Linked DNA regions of Actinoplanes lobatus. The protein of the gene in region 1 interacts with the protein of each later gene in a pairwise test. Links are inferred from orthologs where the notes say so. Each region holds a gene or a part of one and is shown on either strand. Other genes may lie near its edges. The genes, in order: thrS and rplA.

The links.
Region 2: the proteins of thrS (region 1) and rplA interact in binary tests that used the Escherichia coli proteins (3 or more experiments, as listed by UniProt). The link is inferred for Actinoplanes lobatus from one-to-one orthologs.

Annotation. Positions count from the first base shown.
Region 1 is NZ_JACHNC010000001.1:204,790-220,219, reverse strand. What follows is about bases 1,391-4,356. They hold thrS (threonine--tRNA ligase), read left to right. Parts: upstream 1,391-1,857; coding sequence 1,858-3,855; downstream 3,856-4,356. Other genes in these bases: BJ964_RS00935 (HIT family protein), read left to right, coding at 3,978-4,356; BJ964_RS00945 (ADP-ribosylglycohydrolase family protein), read left to right, coding at 1,391-1,757. Also shown: BJ964_RS00950 (response regulator transcription factor), read right to left, coding at 1-661; more of BJ964_RS00945, read left to right, coding at 840-1,390; more of BJ964_RS00935, read left to right, coding at 4,357-4,454; BJ964_RS00930 (TetR/AcrR family transcriptional regulator), read right to left, coding at 4,425-5,006; BJ964_RS00925 (FAD-dependent monooxygenase), read left to right, coding at 5,061-6,230; BJ964_RS00920 (elongation factor G-like protein EF-G2), read right to left, coding at 6,223-8,385; pgsA (phosphatidylinositol phosphate synthase), read left to right, coding at 8,562-9,182; BJ964_RS47640 (phosphatidylinositol mannoside acyltransferase), read left to right, coding at 9,179-10,045; BJ964_RS00905 (glycosyltransferase family 4 protein), read left to right, coding at 10,055-11,191; BJ964_RS00900 (hypothetical protein), read left to right, coding at 11,222-11,737; pyridoxal 5'-phosphate synthase lyase subunit PdxS, read right to left, coding at 12,016-12,912; flagellar biosynthesis protein FliQ, read right to left, coding at 13,012-13,281; pyridoxal 5'-phosphate synthase glutaminase subunit PdxT, read left to right, coding at 13,396-14,001; BJ964_RS00880 (YebC/PmpR family DNA-binding transcriptional regulator), read left to right, coding at 14,017-14,769; BJ964_RS00875 (hypothetical protein), read right to left, coding at 14,819-15,337. UniProt on the Escherichia coli protein: Catalyzes the attachment of threonine to tRNA(Thr) in a two-step reaction: L-threonine is first activated by ATP to form Thr-AMP and then transferred to the acceptor end of tRNA(Thr). The rate-limiting step is amino acid activation in the presence of tRNA.
Region 2 is NZ_JACHNC010000001.1:2,849,231-2,857,516, forward strand. The notes cover bases 5,421-8,286. They hold rplA (50S ribosomal protein L1), read left to right. Parts: upstream 5,421-6,426; coding sequence 6,427-7,146; downstream 7,147-8,286. Other genes in these bases: secE (preprotein translocase subunit SecE), read left to right, coding at 5,421-5,592; nusG (transcription termination/antitermination protein NusG), read left to right, coding at 5,637-6,347; BJ964_RS13185 (ATP-binding cassette domain-containing protein), read left to right, coding at 7,243-8,079; BJ964_RS13190 (hypothetical protein), read left to right, coding at 8,076-8,286. Outside these bases: BJ964_RS13125 (sulfurtransferase), read left to right, coding at 1-96; BJ964_RS13130 (hypothetical protein), read right to left, coding at 98-424; BJ964_RS13135 (putative bifunctional diguanylate cyclase/phosphodiesterase), read left to right, coding at 884-3,412; rpmG (50S ribosomal protein L33), read left to right, coding at 3,811-3,978; BJ964_RS13155 (MaoC family dehydratase N-terminal domain-containing protein), read left to right, coding at 4,116-4,565; BJ964_RS13160 (MaoC family dehydratase), read left to right, coding at 4,565-4,960; more of secE, read left to right, coding at 5,218-5,420. UniProt on the Escherichia coli protein: One of the primary rRNA binding proteins, it binds very close to the 3'-end of the 23S rRNA. Forms part of the L1 stalk. It is often not seen in high-resolution crystal structures, but can be seen in cryo_EM and 3D reconstruction models.

The DNA.
Region 1 (15,430 bases):
CCCCCCGCACGGTGCGCAGGTAGCGGGGCTTCGCCGCGGATTCGCCCAGTTTCCGGCGAAGCCAGTACAAATGCACGTCGATGGTCTGGTCCTCGCCGACCGATGGCTGTCGCCATACCTCCTCCAACAGCTCGCGACGGGAAACCACTCGGCCCGGACGGGCGGCGAGGTAGGCCAGCAGGTCGAACTCCTTGCGGGTCAGCGCCAGCGGCTGATCGCCGAGGGTGGCGCTGCGCTCGCCGACGTCCACCCGCAGCTCGCCCACCTCGTGGACGGCGGGTTGCGCGGCCCGGCTGGCCCGGCCGACGCGGCGCAGCACGGTGGCTATCCGCGCGTCCAGGTGGGCGCCGGTGAACGGCTTGACCATGTAGTCGTCGGCGCCGGCCCGCAACAGCCGCACGACGGTCTGCTCGTCGTCGCGCGCGGTGGCGATGATGATCGGCACGTCGGTGATGCCGCGCAGCATCCGCAGCGCGTCCGACCCGTCCAGATCGGGGAGTCCCAGGTCCAGTACGACGAGGTCGGGCGTCTCCGCGGCGACCCGCCGCAACGCTTCCAGGGCGGTGCCGACGGCGTGCACGGCGTGCCCTCGGTCGGCGAGCGAACGGAGCATGGCGCCGCGCACGACATGGTCGTCTTCGACGAGCAACACCGTGGCCATGCGAAGACCGTAGCGTCCATGGCAAGGCAGAACCTAAAGGGTGATCGAGCGAGAGTCTTTGATGACTCTCAGTGATGTTTGTTCGCGCCGGTGGAGACCATTTGCGCACCTTGCGCATTGCGGAGCGCAAGGTGGGGCGCGAACAAACATCAGTGATGGAATACGATCCGAAGTACCGATGTCTTTCACACTCTTTCCCGGTACCCGCCGCACGCTCGCCCTGGAGTCCCTGGCCGGCCTCAGCGTCGGCGACGCCCTCGGCGCGCAGTATTTCGTGCCCGGCAACCGCCCCTCCGACCTTCTCGAGGCACGCCTCCCGGCGCCGCCCTGGGAGTGGACCGACGACACCGAGCAGGCCTGCTGCCTGGTCGCCACCCTGGCCGAGGGCGACTTCGACCGGGACTCCTTCGCCACCCTGCTCGCCGACCGCTACGAGCCGTACCGCGGCTACGGTCCCGGCGCCGTGACCATGCTGCGCGAGATCCGGGACGGCCTGCCCTGGCCGATCGCCGCGGCCGCCGCCTTCAACGGCCAGGGCTCCTGCGGCAACGGCGCGGCGATGCGCGCCGCGCCACTGGGCGCCTGGCACGCGGACTCCCTGGCCCACGCGGCCGTCCAGGGGGTACGCGCCGCGGAGGTCACCCACGCGCACCCGGAGGGGATCGCCGGTGGCGCGGCCGTCGCCGTGGCCGCCGCGGTGGCCGCCGCCGCCCGGCTCAACGGCCACCGGCCCGAGCGCGGGCAGCTGCTGCGGGCCACGGCGGGGCACACCCCGGCCGGAGTGGTCCACGACGGCCTGATCGAGGCGGCCGGCCTGACGGTGACGGTCACCGAGGCGGCCCACCGGCTCGGCTCGGGCGGGCAGGCGACGGCGCAGGACACCGTGCCGTTCGCCCTGTGGGTCGCCGACCGGTTCCTGGAGGACTATCCGGCGGCCGTGGCGGCGTGCGTGGTCGCCGGCGGGGACGTCGACACCACCGCCGCGATCGCCGGGGGAGTCGTGGCGGCGTACACCGGCGTGGAGGGCATCCCGGCGGCGTGGCTGTCGGCCCGCGAACCGCTTCCCGCCTGGCTGACCGAGGCCGGCGGGGAATAGCCGGGGGCTGGTGGGGACTGGGGAGCCGGGCGAAACCGGGCGGATAGCATCAGGGACGGCCCGGAGCAGCCGAGGCCGACCCACACGAATGGAGATCACCGTGTCTGCACCCCGTACACCCGCTGTGGCCGACCCCCTAGTCGTCCCGGCCGGGACTACGGCGGCCGACGCGGTGGCCGCCGCGGGGCTTCCCGCGCACGGGCCGAAGGCGATCGTCGTGGTCCGTGAGGCCGGCGGCCGGCTGCGCGACCTGAACTGGGCGCCGGCGGCCGACGCCGAGGTGACCCCGGTCGCGATCGACGAGCCGGACGGCCTCGACGTGCTGCGCCACTCGACCGCGCACGTGCTGGCGCAGGCCGTGCAGGACGTGTTCCCGGACGCGAAGCTGGGCATCGGCCCGCCGATCCGGGACGGCTTCTACTACGACTTCGACGTCGAGAAGCCGTTCCAGCCGGAGGACCTGACGAAGCTCGAGAAGCGGATGCAGGAGATCGTCAAGGCCGGCCAGACCTTCCACCGCCGGGAGTACGGCTCGCTCGACGAGGCCAAGGCCGAGCTGCACGCCGAGCCGTTCAAGCTCGAGCTGGTCGACATCAAGGGCGACGTGGACGAGGAGGCCGCCGCCGTCGGAGCCGGCGAGCTGACCCACTACGACAACCTGAGCAAGGACGGCGAGCGCGTCTGGGGCGACCTGTGCCGCGGCCCGCACCTGCCGTCGACCCGGCTCATCCCGGCGTTCAAGCTGATGCGCTCGGCCGCCGCCTACTGGCGCGGCAGTGAGAAGAACCCGCAGCTCCAGCGGATCTACGGGACGGCGTGGCCGTCGCGGGACGAGCTCAAGGCGTACCTCAACCGTCTCGCCGAGGCCGAGCGCCGCGACCACCGCAAGCTGGGCAGCGAGCTGGACCTCTTCTCCTTCCCCGACGAGATCGGGTCGGGTCTCGTGGTCTTCCACCCGAAGGGCGGGGTGATCAAGCGCGAGATGGAGGACTACGTCCGGGCCCGCCACATCGAGGAGGGCTTCCAGTACGTGGGCAGCCCGCACATCACCAAGGAGGGCCTGTTCCACACCTCGGGACACCTGCCCTACTACAAGGACACGATGTTCCCCCCGATGGAGCTGGAGGGGGCGAACTACTACCTCAAGGCGATGAACTGCCCGATGCACAACCTGATCTTCAGGTCGCGCGGGCGGTCCTACCGTGAGCTGCCGATGCGGCTGTTCGAGTTCGGCACGGTCTACCGCTACGAGAAGTCCGGCGTGGTGCACGGCCTGACCCGGGTGCGCGGCCTGACCCAGGACGACTCGCACTCCTACGTCACCGCCGAGCAGGCCCCGGCCGAGATCAAGCACCTGCTGAACTTCGTCCGTTCGCTGCTCGACGACTTCGGCCTGGACGACTACTACCTGGAGCTGTCGACCCGGGACCCGAAGAGCGACAAGTTCATCGGTACGGACGAGCAGTGGGAGAAGGCCACCAAGGTCCTGTCCGACGTGGCCGAGGAGTCCGGCCTGGAGCTGGTCCTCGACCCGGGTGGCGCGGCCTTCTACGGCCCGAAGATCAGCGTGCAGTGCAAGGACGCGATCGGGCGGACCTGGCAGATGTCGACCATCCAGTACGACTTCAACCAGCCCGCCGGGTTCGGTCTGGAATACCAGGCGGCCGACGGCACCCGGCAGGAGCCGGTGATGATCCACTCGGCGAAGTTCGGCTCGATCGAGCGGTTCTTCGGCGTGCTGGTCGAGCACTACGCGGGCGCGTTCCCGGCCTGGCTCGCGCCGGTGCAGGTGGTCGGCATCCCGATCCGGGACGACCACGCCCAGTACCTGGAGGAGTTCGTCACGAAGCTCCGTAAGGCGGGCATCCGGGCCGAGGTGGACCACTCCACCGAGCGGATGCAGAAGAAGATCCGCACCGCCCAGCAGCAGAAGATCCCGTTCATGGCGATCGCCGGCGACGACGACGTCAACGGCGGCACCGTGTCGTTCCGCTACCGGGACGGCTCGCAGCGCAACGGCGTCTCCATCGACGAGGCGGTCGCGCACGTGGTCGAGGTGGTTCGCTCCCGGGTCAACACCGGGCCCTCGGCGGCCTGACCGCGGTCCCCGGCCTCCACCGCCCGGCGCGATGTCCGGTGGAGGCCGGTTCCGCATAGGATGCGGACGTGAACGATCTGGGTGAGCCGGACGGGCTGGAGCGGCTCTGGACGCCGCACCGGATGACCTACATCTCGGGCGAGGACCGCCCCGAGGGTGGGTACGAGAAACCGGCCGGCTGCCCGTTCTGCCTGGCGCCCGGCCGGCCCGAGGCGGAGACGCTGGTGGTGGCGCGGGGCGAGCTGGTCTTCGCGGTGCTGAACCTGTACCCGTACAACCCGGGGCACCTGCTGATCTGCCCGTACCGGCACGTGGCCGACTACACCGACCTCACCGAGCAGGAGACGGTCGAGGTGGCCGCGTTCACCCGGACGGCGATGCGGGTGATCCGGGCGAGCAGCAGCCCGCACGGCTTCAACCTGGGGATGAACCAGGGCTCGGTGGCCGGCGCCGGGATCGCCGCCCACCTGCACCAGCACGTGGTGCCGCGGTGGGGCGGCGACGCCAACTTCATGCCGGTGGTCGGCCGGACCAAGGTGCTGCCGCAGCTGCTCTACGACACCCGCGACCTACTGGCCAAGAACTGGCCCGCCGCCTAGGGCCCGGATCCCGGCGACGACCTCCTCGGCGGACGGGGCGGTCACCGGGTCGGTGAGCCACTGGGTCACCACCCCGGACATCAGCGCCATCTGGACGGCGCCGACGGTGCGCACGGTGGCCTCCTCCAGCTCGTCCTCGGGCCGGCCGGTGACCAGCGCGGTCATGCCCTTGCGGCCCTCGTGGACGCCGGCCGCGAGCTGCGCGCGCAGCGCCGGGTCGTGCTCGCTCTGGGTCAGCGCCTCGACGCTGGCCAGCCAGAGCTGCCGGTCGGCCTGGACGGAGCGGATCACCCGCCGCCAGAACCGCAGCATCGGCTCGGCGCCGGCGTCGGCGTCCGGCTCGCTCAGGGCCCGGCCGATCGCCTCGCCCCAGTCCTCCATCGAGCTGATCATCGCTGCCGTGAGCAGCGCCTTCGTCGATCCGTAGTGGTAGCCGATCGACGCGAGGTTCGTCCCGGAGGCGGCCACGATGTCGCGTGCGGTGATGTTGGCGTACCCCTTCTCGTAGAGCGCTCGCTTCGCTCCTACCAGCAGGTCTTCCCGGTGGCCCATGTCGCGCATCCTAACTTCTATACAAACGTATAAGACGCTTGTATAGTTTCTCGCATGACGAATCGCGAGGTGCTGATCTCAGGTGCGGGTGTGGCGGGTCCGGCGCTGGCCTTCTGGCTGGTCCGGGCGGGGTGGCGGGTCACCGTCGTGGAGCGGGCGCCGGAGCTGCGGGCGGGCGGCTACAAGGTGGACGTGCGCGGCGCGGCGACCACCGTCCTGCAGCGGATGGGCCTGCACGAGGCGGCCCGCGAGCGGGACACCGGGATGCGGCGGATCACCTACGTGAAGCGGGACGGGCGGCCGATCGCCAGCCTCCCGGCCGACCTGCTGATGGGCCGGCGCGGCGACGACCTGGAGATCATGCGCGGCGACCTCGGGCAGATCCTGTTCGACGCCACCGAAGGCGATGTGGACTACCGGTTCGGCGACGCGATCGCCGGCCTCGCCGACGGGCCGGACGGGGTGGAGGTCACCTTCTCCAGCGGCGCCCGGGCGGTGTTCGCGTTCGTGGTCGGCGCCGACGGCCTGCACTCGGCGACCCGGCGGCGGGTGCTGGGTGAGACCCCGCTGCGCCACCTGGGCGCGTACATCTCGATCTTCTCGGCGCCCAACGACCTGGGCATCGACCGGGAGGAGATCATGTACACCGAGCCCGGCCGGCTGATCTTCGCGTACGCGATGGGCGCCGGCGAGCCGGCCAAGGTCGGCATGACCTTCGCGGCCGGCCCGCTCGACCACGACCGGCGCGACGTGGCCGGGCAGAAGGAGCTCGTCCGGGCGGCCTTCGCGGGCCGTGGCTGGCGCAGCGACGCGTTCCTGGCGGCGATGGACACCTCCGCCGACTTCTACTTCGACTCGCTCAGCCAGGTCGAGCTGCCGAGCTGGTCGGCCGGGCGGGTGACGCTTCTCGGCGACGCGGCGCACTGCCCGTCACCGGCCTCCGGCCAGGGCACCAGCCTGGCCCTGACCGGGGCGTACGTGCTCGGCCGGCATCTCGGCACCCCGGGCGGGCTCGCCGCCTACGAGGCCGGGATGCGGCCGTACGTGGAGAAGAACATGGCCTTCGGCCGGAAGATGGCCCGGGACATGGTGCCCGGCAGCCGCCTCGCCATCGCCTTCCGCAACTACGGGATGCGGACCCTGCGCTTCCACCCGCGCAAGGAGCAGGTGATCGACAAGGTGCTCGCGCCGATGCACGAGGCGGCCAACGCCATCGTCATCTAGCCACCGCGTGCTCCTTGCGGACGGCCTCGGCCAGGTGCGGGGGCATCGGCTCGTGCCGGACGTAGTGCCGGGTGAAGGTGCCGGTGCCCGAGGTGAGCGCGCGCAGCTCGACGGCGTAGCGGACCAGTTCGGTGGCCGGGACCTCGGCGCGGACCAGGCTGGCCTCGCCCTCGCCGCCGGACTCGCTGCCCATCGGGCGGCCGCGGCGGCCGGACAGGTCGCTCATCACCGCGCCGACGTACGACTCCGGCACCCGCACCACGATCTCGTCCACCGGCTCGAGCAGGGTGATGTGGCCCTGTTCGGCGGCGGCCCGCAGCGCCAGCGCCCCGGCCGTCTGGAAGGCGGCGTCCGAGGAGTCCACACTGTGCGCCTTGCCGTCGTAGAGGGTGACCTTGACGTCCACCACCGGGCAGCCGGCGGCCAGACCGCGTTCGAGCTGGGCACGGACCCCCTTCTCCACCGACGGGATGTAGTTGTGCGGCACGGCGCCGCCCACCACCCGGTCGACGAACTGGAAGCCCTCGCCGCGGGGCAGCGGCTCCACCTCGATGTCGCAGACCGCGTACTGGCCGTGGCCGCCGGACTGCTTCACGTGCCGGCCGTGCCCCTTGGCCCCGCTGCCGAACGTCTCCCGCAGCGCCACCTTGACCGGCTCGGTGTCCAGCTCGACGCCGCCCGAGCGGAGCCGGTCGAGCACCACGTCGGCGTGCGACTCGCCCATGGTCCAGAGCACCAGCTGGTGGGTCTCGGGGTTGCGCTCCAGGCGCAGCGACGGGTCACCGGCGACCAGCTTCGCCAGGTTCTTGGCGAGGGCGTCCTCGTCCGAGCGGGTCTTGGCCACCACGGCGATCGGCAGCAGCGGCTCGGGCATCCGCCACGGCTCCATGAGCAGGGGATCGTCCTTGCCGGACAGGGTGTCGCCGGTCTCCGCCGAGCCCGACTTGGTGATCGCGCAGAGGTCGCCCGCCAGGCAGGAGGGCACCTCGCGGAGCTGGGCGCCGAGCGGGGAGTAGACGTGCGCCACCCGCTCGTCGGCGTCGTGGTCGGGGTGCCCGCGCTCGGCCATGCCGTGCCCCGAGACGTGCAGCGTCTGATCGGGGCGCAGGGTGCCGGAGAAGACCCGGACCAGGGAGACCCGGCCGACGTGCCGGTCGATCGTGGTGCGGACCACCTCGGCCACCAGTGGGCCGGACGGGTCGCAGGTCAGCGGCGGGCGGGGTGAGCCGTCCACCCCGGTGACGACCGGCAGATCGTGCTCCAGCGGCGACGGGAAGCCGCTGGCGATGACGTCGAGCAGCGCGTCCAGGCCGACGCCGGTGGCGGCGCAGACCGGGACGACCGGGTAGAAGTTGCCCCGCGCGACGGCCTTCTCCAGGTCCGGGATCAGGGCGTCCGTGCTGATCATCTCGCCGCCGAGGTAGCGGTCCATGAGGGTCTCGTCCTCGCTCTCCGCGATGATGCCCTCGATCAGCGTGTTCCGGTCGTCGGCGATCGGGTTCAGGTGCTCCGGCTCGGCCTCGCCCATCCGCGGCGGGTAGCCGGCCGAGTAGTCCAGCACCCGCAGCGTGATCAGCCCGAGCAGCCCGGCGACGGCCTGCCCGTCGTCGGCGAGCATCGGCTGGTAGATCGGCATGACGTTCTCGCCGAACGCCTCCTGGCAGTCCTGGAGCGCCTCCTCGTAGTCGGCGCGCGGGTGGTCGAGGCGGGTCACGGCCACCGCGCGCGGCATGCCGACCGCGGCGCACTCCTCCCAGAGCGACACCGTGGAGTCGTCCACGCCGTCGACCGCGGAGACCACGAACAGCGCGGCGTCCGCGGCCCGCAGACCGGCCCGCAGCTCACCGACGAAGTCGGCGTACCCCGGGGTGTCCAACAGGTTGATCTTCACATCGCCGTGCATCAGCGGCGCGCAGGCGAGCGCCACCGAACGCTGCTGCCGGATCGCCGCCGGGTCGTGATCGGTCACCGTGGTGCCCTCGGTCACCCCGCCCGCCCGCGGAATCGCCCCGCTGGCCGAGAGCAGCGCCTCGACCAGGGTCGTCTTCCCGGAACCGGAGTGGCCGACGAGCACCACGTTACGAACTCTGCCGGGGTCGGTCACCGCCGGCGCACCGGCGCCGGCAAGCCCTTTCTCCGAAGTCTTCTGCGCCATGCCGAGCGCTCCCGTCGTTTCCCGTTTGTTACGCCGCTGTTGTTTGAATCCCACACCCGGCGCGGTAGTGGTCGCAAGGACTTCAGGCCTGTAACTGTGCCGGATGGTGACGATCCGGCCAACCCGCGGCCTGAGCCGTACCACCGCTGGTCGCGCCCCGTTATGGTGGGACGGCCATGGCAAAGATCGTTCAATCAACGGCCCGCGCCGTCGTCGCGTATGTCGTCGACCCCGTCGCCCGTTTTCTTCTCCGGATCGGCGTCTCACCCGACGCGGTCACCATCGCAGGCACTGTCGGTGTGCTGTTCGGTTCGTACCTCGGTGCGCAGGGTCACCTGTTCTGGGCCACCGTGATCGTAACCGCCTGTGCCCTCACCGACGTGCTCGACGGCACAATGGCCCGGATACGGGGGGGTTCCTCCAAGTTCGGGGCGTTGCTCGACTCGTCCATGGACCGGATCGCCGACGGCGCCGTGTTCGGGGCGGTCGCCTACTACCTTGCTACCGAGGGCAATCCGTACGGCGGTGTCGTCGCGGCCCTGATCAGCCTGGTCTTCGGGCAGGTCGTGTCGTACGTCAAGGCCCGTGCCCAGAGCCTCGGCCTGAACGCCGACGTCGGTATCGCCGAGCGCCTGGAACGGCTGCTCATCGTCGGTGCGGGCGGCCTGCTCGGCGCGGCCGGCCTGGAGTGGGGCCTGCCCGCCGCGCTCTGGGTGCTGGCCGTGCTCTCCGTGATCACCGCCTTCCAGCGGCTGCTGCACGCGCGGCGCACCGAGCCGAAGGCGCCGGGCGAGTGAAGGACCGGCTGATCGAGCTCGGTTACCTGGCCGGGTGGCGGGTGGTCCGCGCGCTCCCGCTGCCGGTCGCCCGGAGCCTGTTCCGGACGGCGGCCGACCGGGCCTGGAAGGGCGACGGCCCCGGCACCCAGCGGCTGCGGCGCAACCTGCGGCAGGTCGTCGGCGAGGACATGCCGGAGACCCTGGTCCGCGACGCGCTGCGCTCCTACGCGCGGTACTGGATGGAGGCGTTCCGCCTGCCGACGCAGAACCGTGCGCAGTTCCTCGACGGATTCTTCATGGTCCCGGAGAGCTACCAGAAGCTGAAGAAGGCGGCCGCCGACGGCAACGGCGTGATCCTGGCGCTGCCGCACGTGGCGAACTGGGACGCCGCCGGCGCCTGGGTGTGCTCGCACGACTGGCCGCTGATCACGGTGGCCGAGCGGCTCAAGCCCGAGGGCGTGGCCCGGGCGTTCCTGGCGTACCGGGAGAAGCTCGGCATGAAGGTGCTCCCGCACACCGGCGGCGAGCGGTCACCCCTGGAAGTGCTCACCGAGCACCTCGGGAAGGGCTGGGTGGTGGCCCTGCTCGGAGACCGGGACCTGTCCCGCTCCGGTGTCGAGGTGGAGTTCTTCGGCGGGCGCACCCGGATGCCGGGCGGGCCCGCGCTGCTCGCCCTCCGTACCGGGGCGCCGCTCTTCGCGGTCGACTGCTGGTACGACGAGCGGCGGGTGATGGCCCGGATGCGCGAGATCACCCCACCCGCCGACGGGCCGCTCGACGAGCGGATCAAGCGGACCACCCAGCAGCTCGCCGACGCGTACGCGGCCGGCATCGCCGACCACCCGCAGGACTGGCACATGCTCCAGAAGCTCTGGCTCTAGGGGGCGGGCGTGCGGATCGGGATCGTCTCGCCCTACTCGTTCGACGTCCCCGGCGGCGTGCAGAACCACATCATGGACCTGGCGGAGGCGCTGCTCGGCCTCGGTCACGTGGTGAGCGTGCTGGCGCCCGCCGACGACGACGCGGAACTGCCGGACTACCTGGTGCCCGCCGGACGTGCGGTGCCGCTGCCGTACAACGGGTCGGTCGCCCGGATCGCGTTCGGGCCGGTCTCCACGGCCCGGGTCCGGCGCTGGCTCAAGCACGGCGAGTTCGATGTGCTCCACGTGCACGAGCCGTTCTCGCCCAGCCTGTCGTTCCTGGCCGTGGTCTCCGCGCGCGGCCCGGTGGTGGCCACCTTCCACACCGCGATGACCCGGTCCCGGGCGCTCTCCGGGTTGCAGCCGTTCCTCCAGCCGGTGGCGGAGAAGATCACCGCCCGGATCGCGGTCAGCGAACTGGCCCGCAAGGTGCAGGTCGAGCACCTCGGTGGCGGCGCCGTCGAGATCCCCAACGGGGTCGCGGTGGCCAAGTTCGTCTCGGCTTCGCCCTTGCCGGGATGGCCCGGCCAGGGTGGGACGCTGGGCTTCCTGGGCCGGTTCACCGAGCCGCGCAAGGGCTTCCCCCTTCTGCGTACGGCGTACGTGTCGCTGGCTCGCGAACGCCCCGGGCTGCGGTTGTTGGTGGCCGGCCCGGGCGACCGCGACGAGCTGTACGACGACATCCCCGCCGACCTGCACGACCGGGTGGAGTTCCTGGGCCTGGTCTCCGAGGCGGACAAGGCCCGGATGCTGCGCAGCGTCGACGTCTACGTGGCCCCGAACACCGGCGGCGAGAGCTTCGGCATGATCCTCACCGAGGCGATGGCGGCCGGCGCGACGATCGCGGCGAGCGACCTGGACGCGTTCCGTCGGGTGCTGGACGGCGGCCGGGCCGGCGCGCTGTTCCCCAACGGCGACCAGGTCGCGCTCACCCGGCTGCTCGGCGAACTGCTGGACGACCCGGCCCGGCGGGCCGCCCTGTCCGCCTGCGCGCGTCAGGTGGTCGGGACGTTCGACTGGCCGAGTGTGGCCAACCGGGTGCTGGAGGTGTACGCGACCGCGATCGAGGCCACCGACGGGAGGGTTTTCGACGACGAGTGGTCCTGAGCACCACCGTGGTGACAGGCGGGCACTACGATGCCCGGCATGTGGTGGGTGGTGGGAGTCGTCGTGCTGGCCGCGATCTTCTCGGCGTACCTCGGCTGGACCGCCCAGCGGGTGGAACGCCTGCACGCGCGGGCCCAGTCGGCCGAGCGGGCGCTGGACGCGCATCTGTTGCGCCGGGCCGCGGCCGCCGCGGTGGTCGCCGAGCAGGCCGAGTCGGTGGAGCTGTACGCGGCGGCCCGGCTGGCGCTGGACGCCGAGCCCGGCGAGCGGGAGACGGCGGAGAACGACCTGACCCGCCAGTTGCAGAAGGTCGCCCTGGACCCGGCCGATCCGGCGGCGCGCACCCTGGTGGCCACCAGCCGGCGTGTCGTGCTGGCCCGCCAGGTGCACACCGACCAGGTCCGGGACGCGCAGAACGCCCGCCGCCGGGTGGTGGTCCGCCTGCTCCGGCTGGCCCGCCGCTACCCGCGGCCGGAGTACTTCGACATCGTCGAGCCGGTGCTGCCCGAACTGCCCCCGGCCCCGCTGCCCGCCCAGGCCGTCTGACCCACTGACCCACTGACCCACTGACCCACTGACCCACTGACCCACTGACCCACTGACCCACTCGTGGGTTTCCAGGGAACGGTCACCCGCAAAACGCCGCCGGTGTCGAGGCAAGTGATTTGCCGACGCAGCGGGGTGTGCTGCGGCGGGAAATCACCTGCCTCGACACCGGTTACAAGGCGTTTTGCCGCGGAGCGAAGCGGAGCCATCAGGCCCAGCGTTTTGCCGCGGAGCGAAGCGGAGCCATCAGGCTCAGCAGGCCCCTCGGTTCAAGACAACTACCAGCCGCGCTCGGAGAGGCGGTGGGGGACCGGCTCGTCCTCGACGTTGATGCCGACCATGGCCTCGCCCAGACCGCGGGAGACCTTGGCGATCACGTCCGGGTCGTCGTGGAAGGTGGTGGCCTTCACGATGGCGGCGGCGCGCTGGGCCGGGTTGCCGGACTTGAAGATGCCGGAGCCGACGAAGACGCCCTCGGCGCCGAGCTGCATCATCATGGCCGCGTCGGCGGGGGTCGCGATGCCGCCCGCGGTGAACAGCACGACCGGCAGCTTGCCCCGCTCGGCGATCTCCTTGACCAGCTCGTACGGCGCCTGGAGCTCCTTGGCGGCCACGTACAGCTCGTCCTCGGGCAGGGTCTGCAACCGGCGGATCTCGGCACGGATCTTCCGCATGTGGGTGGTGGCGTTGGAGACGTCACCGGTGCCGGCCTCACCCTTCGACCGGATCATGGCGGCGCCCTCGGTGATCCGGCGCAGCGCCTCGCCCAGGTTGGTGGCTCCGCAGACGAACGGCACGGTGAACTGCCACTTGTCGATGTGGTTGGCGAAGTCGGCGGGGGAGAGCACCTCGGACTCGTCCACGTAGTCGACGCCGAGCGCCTGGAGCACCTGGGCCTCGACGAAGTGGCCGATGCGGGCCTTGGCCATCACCGGGATGGAGACCGCGCCGATGATTCCTTCGATCATGTCGGGGTCGGACATGCGGGAGATGCCACCCTGGGCGCGGATGTCGGCGGGCACACGCTCCAGCGCCATGACCGCGACGGCGCCCGCGTCCTCGGCGATCTTCGCCTGCTCGGCGTTGACCACGTCCATGATCACGCCGCCCTTGAGCATCTCCGCCATGCCGCGCTTGACGCGTGCGGTTCCGACGGCGGGCTGGTTCTCAGACATGGGGATTCGGCTCCTCGTGCGGGTTATCGGATGAACGGGATACTACGAACGCGCAGTACGTGCTCCGATAGCCAATCGGCTCCCCGGTGGCCTGCTTTACTACGCGAGCAGGCTCGGGACCTTCTCGAAGAGCTCGGTGGTGAAGGTCATCATCTGGTGGAGCATCCAGTTGCCGGCCAGCAGCAGGGCCGCGCCGATCGCGATCGCCTTCGGGACGAAGGAGAGCGTGGCCTCCTGGATCTGGGTGACCGACTGGAAGAGCGAGACGGCGAAGCCGACCACGAGGGCGGTCAGGAGCACCGGCGCCGCCATCTTCGCCGCGATCGTCAGGGCCTGCATCGCCAGCTCAACCACCATCGTGTCGGTCATGCCCATCAGTTCGGGCGCCGGCGGGGAGCGCGGAGTGCGCGACGGGGGCCGCTCGGGTGCCGTCCGGTTGACTCCTCAAGTGGGCCCGGTTCCGGTCGCGCCTATTGTGGGGCCGTGAACATCGGAGTGCTGGCCCTGCAGGGCGACGTACGCGAACACCTGGCCGCGCTGGCCGAGTCGGACGTCCTGGCCCGGCCGGTCCGCCGGCCGGAGGAACTCGCCGACGTCGACGGACTGGTGATCCCCGGCGGCGAGTCGACCGCGATCAGCAAGCTGGCGGTCTCCTTCGGGCTGCTCGACCCGATCCGCAAGCGGATCGCCGACGGCATGCCGGTGTACGGCTCCTGCGCCGGCATGATCATGCTGGCCGCGACCGTGCTGGACGGCCGTCCGGACCAGGAGTCGTTCCACGGCATCGACATGACCGTCCGGCGCAACGCGTTCGGCCGGCAGATCGACTCGTTCGAGGCGTCGGTGGCGATCGATGACATCGAGGGCGGCCCGTTCCACGCGGTCTTCATCCGCGCGCCGTGGGTCGAGCAGATCGGCGGCGACGTGCGGGTGCTGGGGCGCGTGGCCGAAGGGGCCGCCGCCGGTAGGATCGTGGCAGTTCGGCAGGGGAACCTGCTCGCCACGGCTTTCCACCCGGAGCTGACCGGCGACCTTCGTGTCCACCGGTACTTCGTCGAGATGGTCCGCCAGGCCGTACCCGTACGGTAGACACGGAGGTTACGCATGTCCGGCCACTCCAAGTGGGCGACGACCAAGCACAAGAAGGCCGTCATCGACGCCAAGCGCGGCAAGATGTTCGCCAAGCTGATCAAGAACATCGAGGTCGCGGCCCGGACCGGTGGTGGTGACCCGGCCGGTAACCCCACGCTCTACGACGCCATCCAGAAGGCGAAGAAGTCGTCGGTTCCGAACGACAACATCGACCGCGCGGTCAAGCGGGGCTCCGGCCTCGAGGCCGGCGGCGCCGACTGGCAGACGATCATGTACGAGGGGTACGGCGCGAACGGCACCGCCATCCTGATCGAGTGCCTCACCGACAACCGCAACCGGGCGGCCACCGAGGTGCGCACCCGGCTGACCCGCAACAACGGCACGTTCGCCGACGCCGGCTCGGTGTCGTTCCTGTTCAACCGCAAGGGCGTGGTGATCGTCCCCAAGGGTGAGCTGACCGAGGACGACATCATGCTCGCCGTGCTCGAGGCGGGCGCCGAGGAGATCAACGACCTCGGCGAGGAGTTCGAGGTGGTCAGCGAGCCCGGTGACCTGATCGCCGTGCGGACGGCGCTCCAGAGCGCCGGCATCGAGTACGACTCGGCCGAGTCCTCCCTGGTCCCGAGCATGTCGGTCGAGCTGGACGAGGACGCGGCACGCAAGGTGCTCAAGCTCATCGACGCCTTGGAGGACTGCGACGACGTGCAGAACATCTACTCCAACGCCGACATCTCCGACGAGGTCATGGCGGCCATCGACGCGTGAGCGGTGCGCTGCGGGAGGCCGGTCCGGTCGGGCCGGCCTCCCGGCGTTCTCAGAGCGGATCGGTGCTCAGCCAGGCCATGTACTGGATCAGGCCGAGCACCAGCAGGAAGCTGCCGATCGCGTAGCCGAGCGTGCGGCGCAGCCGGCTGCGCAGGCCGGCGTGCACCCAGGCGATCTCGGCGTCGGCCAGCGCGTCCAGGGAGGCTCTCGCCGTACCCCCGATGATCGCGGCCTTGCGCAGCGCGAGGCTGCCACCGGTGCGCGGAAGCGCGACCACCGGCTCCGGAGGGCGCAACACGCGCACCTCGACCTCGTAGACCTGGTCCTCGCGCCACTGCGCGGTCCGTGCCAGCAGGCGCTTGCGCACGTAGCCGCCGGTCCGGCGCAGCCAGCGCGTCCGGCGCCAGTGCCCGGCCAGGTCGGTGAGCACGGCCAGATAGATCTCCTCGGACACCGGCGCGCCACCGACCAGGCGGAACGCCTCGGCGCGCAGCTCGGGGGCGTGCAGCGTGACGAAGGCGACGTACTCCGGTGGCGGCTCGTCGTCCATCGGCGGAATGAGGCGCATGACGGACCTCCCGTCCCCATCGTCGAGGCGTGTCGCCGGAGGCCGCAAGTGGCCCGGGTATTAGGGTGTCGAACACACGTACGTGAGGGGAGG
Region 2 (8,286 bases), 2.6 Mb from region 1 along the record:
GCCCTGGAGCATGCCGGTCTGGGCGCCGGCCGTCTCTTCCCGGGTTCCTGGTCGCAGTACTCCCACACCGATCGTCCCGCCGCCACCGGGGACTGATTCAGGCCCGGTCGACGCCGGCCTGGTCGTCGATCCACCGTTGGTGTGACTCCCAGGCGGCCTGCTTGCTGGTGCCGAGGGCGGCGCCGATCCGGGTCCAGGAGGCGCCGGCGGCCCGGGCGGAGCGGACCATCGCCTGCCGCCCGTACCCCGCCTTACGAATGATCACCTCGCTGAGCGCGAGCATCTCGAGGGTCTCGTCGGGGGATAGGGCGGTTTCGTTGTCCGGGTCCATGGCGGCGAGGGCGTCGCGCATCCGGAGGGCGTCGTAACGATCGGTCGCCGTGGTTAGTGTGTGCCGCCGTTCCAGTTCGTCGGGGGAGGCCATGAAGGCAGTCTTTCGTCAGGCTGTCTTGACGTCAAGCAGCCTTGACGCCCGAGTGCGAGTTTGCCTCACTTCTCCGCCTAAATGGGCTATAAAGCCGTCAATTCTTCAGCAGTAGGCGTGAGGGTCTGTTCAGCCGTTCGGCCAGGATTTACCGGAGCGTCGCCACGACCCGCCGCTGAACGCTGCCTGTCGCACAACTGGTGTGGCACCATCATGTGACCCCCACCCTGATGCGATTCCCCGACTCGAGGAGCAGGACTATGTCTGCAAAAAAGCTGGGCCGCTTCGCTGGCTTGGTTTTTGTGCTTGCCGTTGTCTTCGGTGGCGTCACCGTTGGGGCATCGACAGCTGATGAGGCGACCAGCGCGGTCCAGGTTCAGAGCAACCCGGCGCTTGACTGGGCCTGATGGGTCAGACACGTTGACGGACTAGGGGCCGATCGGCTAGAGAGGATTCTCGATGGTCGAGCGGTCCCCGGTCCGGCATGGTGGCGCGCAGCGGGCGTGGTTGATCACGTGGCCGCTGGTGGTGTTCGCCCTCGTTTGCACGGCGGGCTTCTGGGTGGCGGAGCCTGGGTGGTATAGCGCTTGGCCGGCCGGCCTCGCGTTCTTCATCGCGTACCTGATCGCCTATCGGGACGTTTTCAACGTCGTCATCTGGCGCAGCAGTTTCACGGTCGCGGTGACCGACGTGCCGCTCGTCCTGGCACTGTTCTACCTCCCACCGGTGATGGTGGTCCTGGTGGTGAGCGGCGCCAATCTGGTGCACCACTACCGGGCGAACTATCCGGTCACGAAACTCTCCTTCAACGTCGCCAAATCGGCCGCCGGCAACTGCGCGGCCCTGCTGCTGATCGCCTCCTTCGCGCCCATCGAGGACGCGGGCCCGCGCACCTGGGCCATCCTGGCCGCCGCGGTCGGCCTCAGCTATCTGGTCGAGCTCCTCAGCCTCGCCGGTGTGTTCACGCTCGTGCAGAGCCCGCGCACCGGCCGGGACGCGCTGCGCGCCGGCTTCTCGGCGATGACCGTCGACGGCATCAACATCGTGGTCGGCCTCATCTTCCTGGTCGCGCTCGAGGCGACCGCCTGGTCCGCCATCCTGCTCGCCATCCTGGTCGCCGCCCTGGTGATGGTCCTCCGGTCGTACGCGGAGTTCTTCCGCCGCCACCGGACCCTGGCCGAGGTCTACGAGCTGACCCAGGCGGTCCGGGACGAGAGCGGCCGCAGCGGTCTGCCTGACGTGCTGCTGGGCCGGGTGCGCTCGCTGATGCAGTCGGAGTTCGCGACGCTCTGGCTCGCCCCGCAGGGCCGGCACCCGGAGGTGCTGCTGACCGCCCGGGTCGAGCACCGCGGCCTGCTGGACATCGCACCCATACCGGAGGAGGTCCGCCAGCGGGCGGTCGAGATGAAGTCGGCGGTCGGTGTCGGCGCCCGCTTCGCCGAGACCGAGGACCTGCGGCCCTGCCTGCGGTCGGCGAAGGTCAAGGACGCCCTGGTCATCCCGTTGCGCTCGGGTCAGGCCATCATCGGCACGCTGGAGGTCGTCAACCGGGTCGGCGACAACCGTACCTTCCGGGAAGCCGACGTGCAGGTGCTTGAGACGATCGCCGCGCACGCCGCGGTCGCGGTGGAGAATTCGCGGCTGGTCGACCGGCTGCGCTACGACGCGTACCACGATCGGCTGACCGGCCTGCCCAACCGGCGCCGGGTGATCGACGCGCTCGCCGAGTCGGTCAAGGTCCGCGCCGAGGACGAGGTCGTCGCGATCATGCTGTTCGACGTCGACGGCCAGCGGAACGTGAACGAGTCGATGGGCCATGCGGCCGGCGACAAACTGCTCGTCGAGGCCGCCGACCGGATCCGCGGTATCGCCGACCCGGGAGCGCTGGTCGGCCGGATCGGTGGGGACGAGTTCGTGGTCACCCTGCGGGCCGCGAGCATCGACGCCACGATCGAGATCGCCACCCGGATGCGGGAGCGCCTGCGCGGCCCGATGGCGGTGGGCTCGCTCACCCTGGACGTGAACACGGCGGTCGGCGTCTCGATCTATCCCGACCACGGCAGCGACCCGGAGACCCTGCTCCAGCGGGCCGAGCTGGCCGCCAACGCGGCCAAGGTCCTTCCGTACGGCGTGCAGCCCTTCCATCCGGCCCTGGAGTCCCGTGCGGTCCGTCGCCTGGGCATCGCCGCGGACCTGCGCCGGGCCCTCGACAACGAGCAGCTGGAGGTCTACTTCCAGCCCAAGGTGACGCTCGCCGACCGGCACGTGCTGGGCGTCGAGTGCCTGGCCCGCTGGGTGCACCCGGCGCACGGCGAGGTCGCCCCGGAGGACTTCGTGGCGGTCGCCGAGCACACCGGCCAGCTGGCCCGCCTCACCGAGGTGGTGCTCGTCGCCGGCCTGCGCCGCTGCCGGGCCTGGACCGACGCGGAGCGGCCGCTCGCCATCGCGGTCAACCTCTCCGCCCGCACCCTGCTCGACTCGCACTTCCCGGAGCTGGTCCGGGACCTGCTGGAGGAGCACGGGGTGGATCCCGGCCTGGTCACCTTCGAGGTGTCCGAGCCGGGCATGCTGGGCGACATCGAGCGGGTCCTGCCGTCCCTCTACCGGCTGCGCGACCTGGGGGTGCGCCTCAGTGTCGACGACTTCGGGACGGGCGCCTCGTCGCTGGCCTATCTGCGCCAGTGGCCGGTCCACGAGGTGAAGATCGACGACAGTTTCGTCCAGGGCATGGCCACCGATTCGGGTGACCTCGCGATCGTCCGCGCGGTGATCGGCCTGTCCCGGGAGTTCGGCCTCACCGTGGTCGCCGAGGGTGTGGAGAGCGAACTGACCCTGGAGCTGCTCGAGGAGATGGGCTGCGAGATCGGTCAGGGCTATCTGTTCAGCCGGCCCCTGCCGTTCGAGCGTCTGGAGGCCTGGCTGAGCGCTCAGACCGAGCCGGAGTCCACTCCCACCGGTGAGGTCCGCCGGCTTCGAGCAGTCATCTGACCAGGCGATTCCCGGTAATGGGGATACTGATTTCACCCCCGCCGACAGGCCGTGTAGTCTTACTCCAGCAGCGAGCGAGAGATCGCAAGCAGCAAGCCCCCTTAGCTCAGTCGGCAGAGCGTCTCCATGGTAAGGAGAAGGTCTACGGTTCGATTCCGTAAGGGGGCTCTACCGGGTTCGTTCCGCCTCGCCAGGCGCTGAACTGATGAGCCTGGCTCGGCGGTGTAGCTCAGTCGGTAGAGCAAACGACTCATAATCGTTGTGTCGCCGGTTCAAGTCCGGCCATCGCTACTCTTCTGTGGTGCCCCAACCGGGGCCCCACTTTGCGAAGCGGCTGACCGAGCGTCTACGCTGGTTCGTCGTCAGTAAGAAATCCGTTAGCAGGAAGGCACCCCGCCGTGGCCAAGGCGACCGACGTCCGTCCGAAGATCACCCTGGCGTGCACGGAGTGCAAGGACCGGAACTACATCACCAAGAAGAACCGGCGTAACGACCCGGACCGCGTCGAGCTGAAGAAGTTCTGCCCGCGCGACGGGAAGCACACCCTGCACCGCGAGACCCGTTGATCTCTCGCAACATCTGATCTTCACACTGCGCCGCCCGGAGTCACTCCGGGCGGCGCAGTGCTGTTTCCGCAGCATCCTCGATATTTTTGCACTGACAGTGCTATTTCTGGGATGGCCCCGGAGGGTAGTTTGTGGGCATGCCTCTGGACCAATCGTTCGTCGGCCGTAGCTGGCCGCCCACCGAGCCGTACCTGGTCGGTCGGGAGAAGATCCGTGAGTTCGCCCGGGCGATCGGCGCCACCGACGCGGCGTACCACGACCCCGCGGCCGCGCGCGCCCTCGGCTATCCGGACGTGGTGGCCCCGCCCACCTTCCCGGTCGCGATCACCATGGCGGCCAGCCGTCAGGTCATCGCCGATCCCGCCCTGGGCCTCGACTACACCCGGGTGGTGCACGGCGACCAGCGGTTCGCCTACACCCGTCCGGTGGTCGCCGGGGACGCTCTGATCTGCGTCAACTCGGTGGACGAGATCACCAGCCGGGGTGGCCACGAGTTCATCACCACCCGGACCGAGGTGACCACCGAGGCCGGCGAGCCGGTGGTCACGGTCTGGTCGAAGCTGGTCCAGCGCGGTGAGGAGCACTGATGGCCGACGCATTGGAGCCGAAGACCTTTCGGGTGACCCGGGCCGATCTGGTCCGCTACGCGGGCGCCTCGGGCGACTTCAACCCCATCCACTGGAGTGACCGGTTCGCCACCGGCGTCGGGCTGCCCGGCGTCATCGCGCACGGCATGTTCACGATGGCTCTGGTGGGCCGTGCCGTCACCGAGTGGGCCGGCGCTCCGGACGCGGTGGTCGAGTTCAGCGTGCGTTTCAGCCGCCCCGTCCCGGTGCCCGACACCGACGAGGGGACCGAGGTCGTGGTGTCCGCCACGGTCAAGGAGGTCACCGATGAGGGGCACACTCGGCTGAGCCTGACTGCGACATGCAATGGGGACAAGGTACTGTCCTTGGCACAGGCGCTCATCAGTAAGCGGTAGCCCGGGTTGGGGTAATGCCCGGCGTACCGGTACAGTGATGCGCCGTGGGGCTGTGATTCGAAAGACAGCAGCTCCGCAAAGGGGTGTAGCTCAATTGGCAGAGCAGCGGTCTCCAAAACCGCAGGCTGCAGGTTCAAGTCCTGTCACCCCTGCGCATTTCTCCTAGACGTGCCCGCCCGGTGCGCGGTTCGCACAAATTCCGCGTCCGGTCGAGCGCTGACAGGATTCAAGACCACCGACGACGGAAGTAGGGCGAAGTGGCCGAGAAGGACCGGCCCGGTGACGACGTCCCGGGCGACGACGAGCTGCTCGCCGCCGCCGCCGGTGGCGATGTTCCGGACGACAACGCCGATGACGCGCTGGTGACCGCCGGCGGTGGCACCGCCGTCGCCGAGCGGAGCGACTCGGAAAGCCCCAAGACCAAGAAGTCGGGTCGGCGTTCGGGTCTTTTCGGCCGGGTGGGCGGCTTCTTCCGTGAGGTCGTCAGCGAGCTTCGCAAGGTCATCTGGCCGACCCGTAAAGAGCTGCTCACCTACACCGCTGTGGTGATCGTCTTCGTGGTGATCATGACCACCATCGTGGCCGGCCTGGACTACGCGTTCGGTAAAGCGATGCTATGGGCGCTGGGCTGACGTCCGGCGATCCGCGAACCGAAGACTTTTGGAAGTGAGCGAGCGTGCCTGAGTACGACGACGAGACCGCGCAGTTTGCTGACGAGCAGTCGTCGCTGGAGACCGAAGAGCCGGTCGAGGCCGCCGAGCCGGTCGAGGCTCAGGCGCCCGAGGCTGACGAGGACTACGACCCGGTCAAGGAGCTGCGGCAGAAGCTGCGCTACGCCCCCGGCGACTGGTATGTCGTGCACTCCTACGCGGGCTACGAGAACAAGGTCAAGACCAACCTCGAGACCCGGATCACGAGCCTCGACATGGAGGAGTTCATCTTCCAGGTCGAGGTGCCGACCCGCGAAGAGGTCGAGGTCAAGAACGGCAAGCGCAACCAGGTGCAGGCCAAGGTCTTCCCCGGCTACATCCTGGTCCGGATGGACCTGAGCCCGGAGTCCTACTCCTGCGTGCGCAACACGCCCGGTGTGACCGGCTTCGTGGGCGCCACCGACCGGGTCGACCGGCCGGCCCCGCTCTCCCTCGACGAGGTGCTGAAGTGGCTGGCCCCGGCTGTCCAGGCCGAGGAGAAGAAGGCGAAGCCCGAGGTCAAGGTGCTCGACTTCGAGGTGGGCGACTCGGTCACGGTGACCGACGGCGCGTTCGCCTCGCTGCCGGCCTCGATCAGCGAGATCAACGCCGACCAGCAGAAGCTCAAGGTCCTGGTGTCGATCTTCGGCCGGGAGACCCCGGTCGAGCTGAACTTCAACCAGGTCACCAAGATCTGATCGCCGGATCCCCGGCGATATCAGTGGGAGGGGCCGCGCATCCGAAGCGGCCCCGCCATCTACCACAGGAGTAAGTGAAATGGCACAGCGCAGCAAGGTGTACCGCGCCGCCGTCGAGAAGATCGACGTCAACAAGCTCTACGAGCCGAAGGACGCGGTCGTCCTCGCCAAGGAGACCGGCTCCGCCAAGTTCGACGCCACCGTCGAGGTCGCGATGCGCCTCGGTGTCGACCCGCGTAAGGCCGACCAGATGGTCCGCGGCACCGTCAACCTGCCGCACGGCACCGGTAAGACCGCCCGCGTCATCGTGTTCGCCCAGGGCGCGAAGGCCGAGGAGGCCGTCGCGGCCGGCGCCGACGAGGTCGGCACCGACGAGCTCGTCGCCCGGATCCAGGGTGGCTGGCTGGACTTCGACGCCGCGATCGCGACGCCGGACCAGATGGCCAAGATCGGCCGGATCGCCCGGATCCTCGGCCCGCGTGGCCTCATGCCGAACCCGAAGACCGGCACCGTGACCATGGACGTCACCAAGGCCGTCAACGAGATCAAGGGCGGCAAGATCACCTTCCGGGTGGACAAGCACTCCAACCTGCACCTGATCATCGGCAAGGCGTCCTTCTCGCCGGAGCAGCTGATCGACAACTACGGCGCGGTCCTCGACGAGGTCCTGCGCTCGAAGCCGTCCGCCGCCAAGGGCAAGTACCTGAAGAAGGTCACCATCACCACCACGATGGGCCCCGGCATCCAGGTCGACCCGAACGTGCACAAGAACCTGCGCGGCTCGGACGCCACCGCCTGACGGTCGCATCTCTCGAAATCCCCCGGGGACTTCCCCGGGGGATTTCGTGTTTCCCGGGCCTGCGTCGAAGGCGGTCTCTGTGGCAGGCTTCCGGCCGTGCGCTTCGACAAAGTCTGGTTCCGGTACGCGCGACGCGCCGACTGGACGCTGCAGGACATCGACGCCGCGGTGGAGCCCGGGCAGACGATCGTGGTGCTCGGCCGCAACGGCGCCGGCAAGTCGACCCTGCTGCAACTCGCCGCGGGGGTGCTCCGCCCGTCCCGGGGCGTGATCCACGACCGGCCGGCCGTGGTGGGCTGGGTCCCCGAACGCTTCCCGGCCGCCCAGCCGTTCACCACGATCGGCTACCTGCGCTCGATGGCCCAGATCCGTGGCCTGCCCGCGGCCGGCGCCGACCGGTGGCTCGAGCGGCTCGGCCTGACAGGGCACGCCGACACCCCGCTGCCGGACCTCTCCAAGGGCACCGCGCAGAAGGTCGGCCTGGCCCAGGCTCTGCTCACCACACCCGGCCTGCTGGTCCTGGACGAGCCCTGGGAGGGTCTCGACGCCCCGTCCCGGCAGCTCATCCCGGAACTCGTCACCGAGGTCACCGCTGCCGGCGGGGCGGTCCTGGTCAGCGATCACCGTGGCGAGATCGCCAACCTGCCGGGCGCGATCCACTGGACCGTCACCGGCCACGGGCTGCACCACACCGGCGAGCCCGAGCCCGAGCCCGAGCCCGAGCCGGACACCGGCGCCGACGAGGTGGTGGTCGAGGTGGTGGCGCGACGGCATGAGGCCGCCGCGACGGTGGACCGGCTCCGTGCCTCCGGTCACCGTGTCCTCGGGGTCCGGGAGCGAGACCCGGCCGGGGTACGCGGGACGAGCTCCTTCCCGAGGCAGAGGGCGATGGGCGTACCCGGAATCGAGAGCACCGAGAGTGAGGGGCGATGATCGCGCTGACCCGGATGCGCCTCGCCGGTTTTCTGCGCGGTGGCCGCGCTGTGGCGCCCCTGATCACCCTGCTGGTGATCTTCTCCATCCTCCACGGTGGCGGGCCGTCGCTCGCCATGCACGCCTACGCCTACTCGGCGGTCTGCCTGTTCCCGGTGCTGGCCTGGCTCACCAAACTGTTGCTGGACACCGAACCGGACGCTCAGC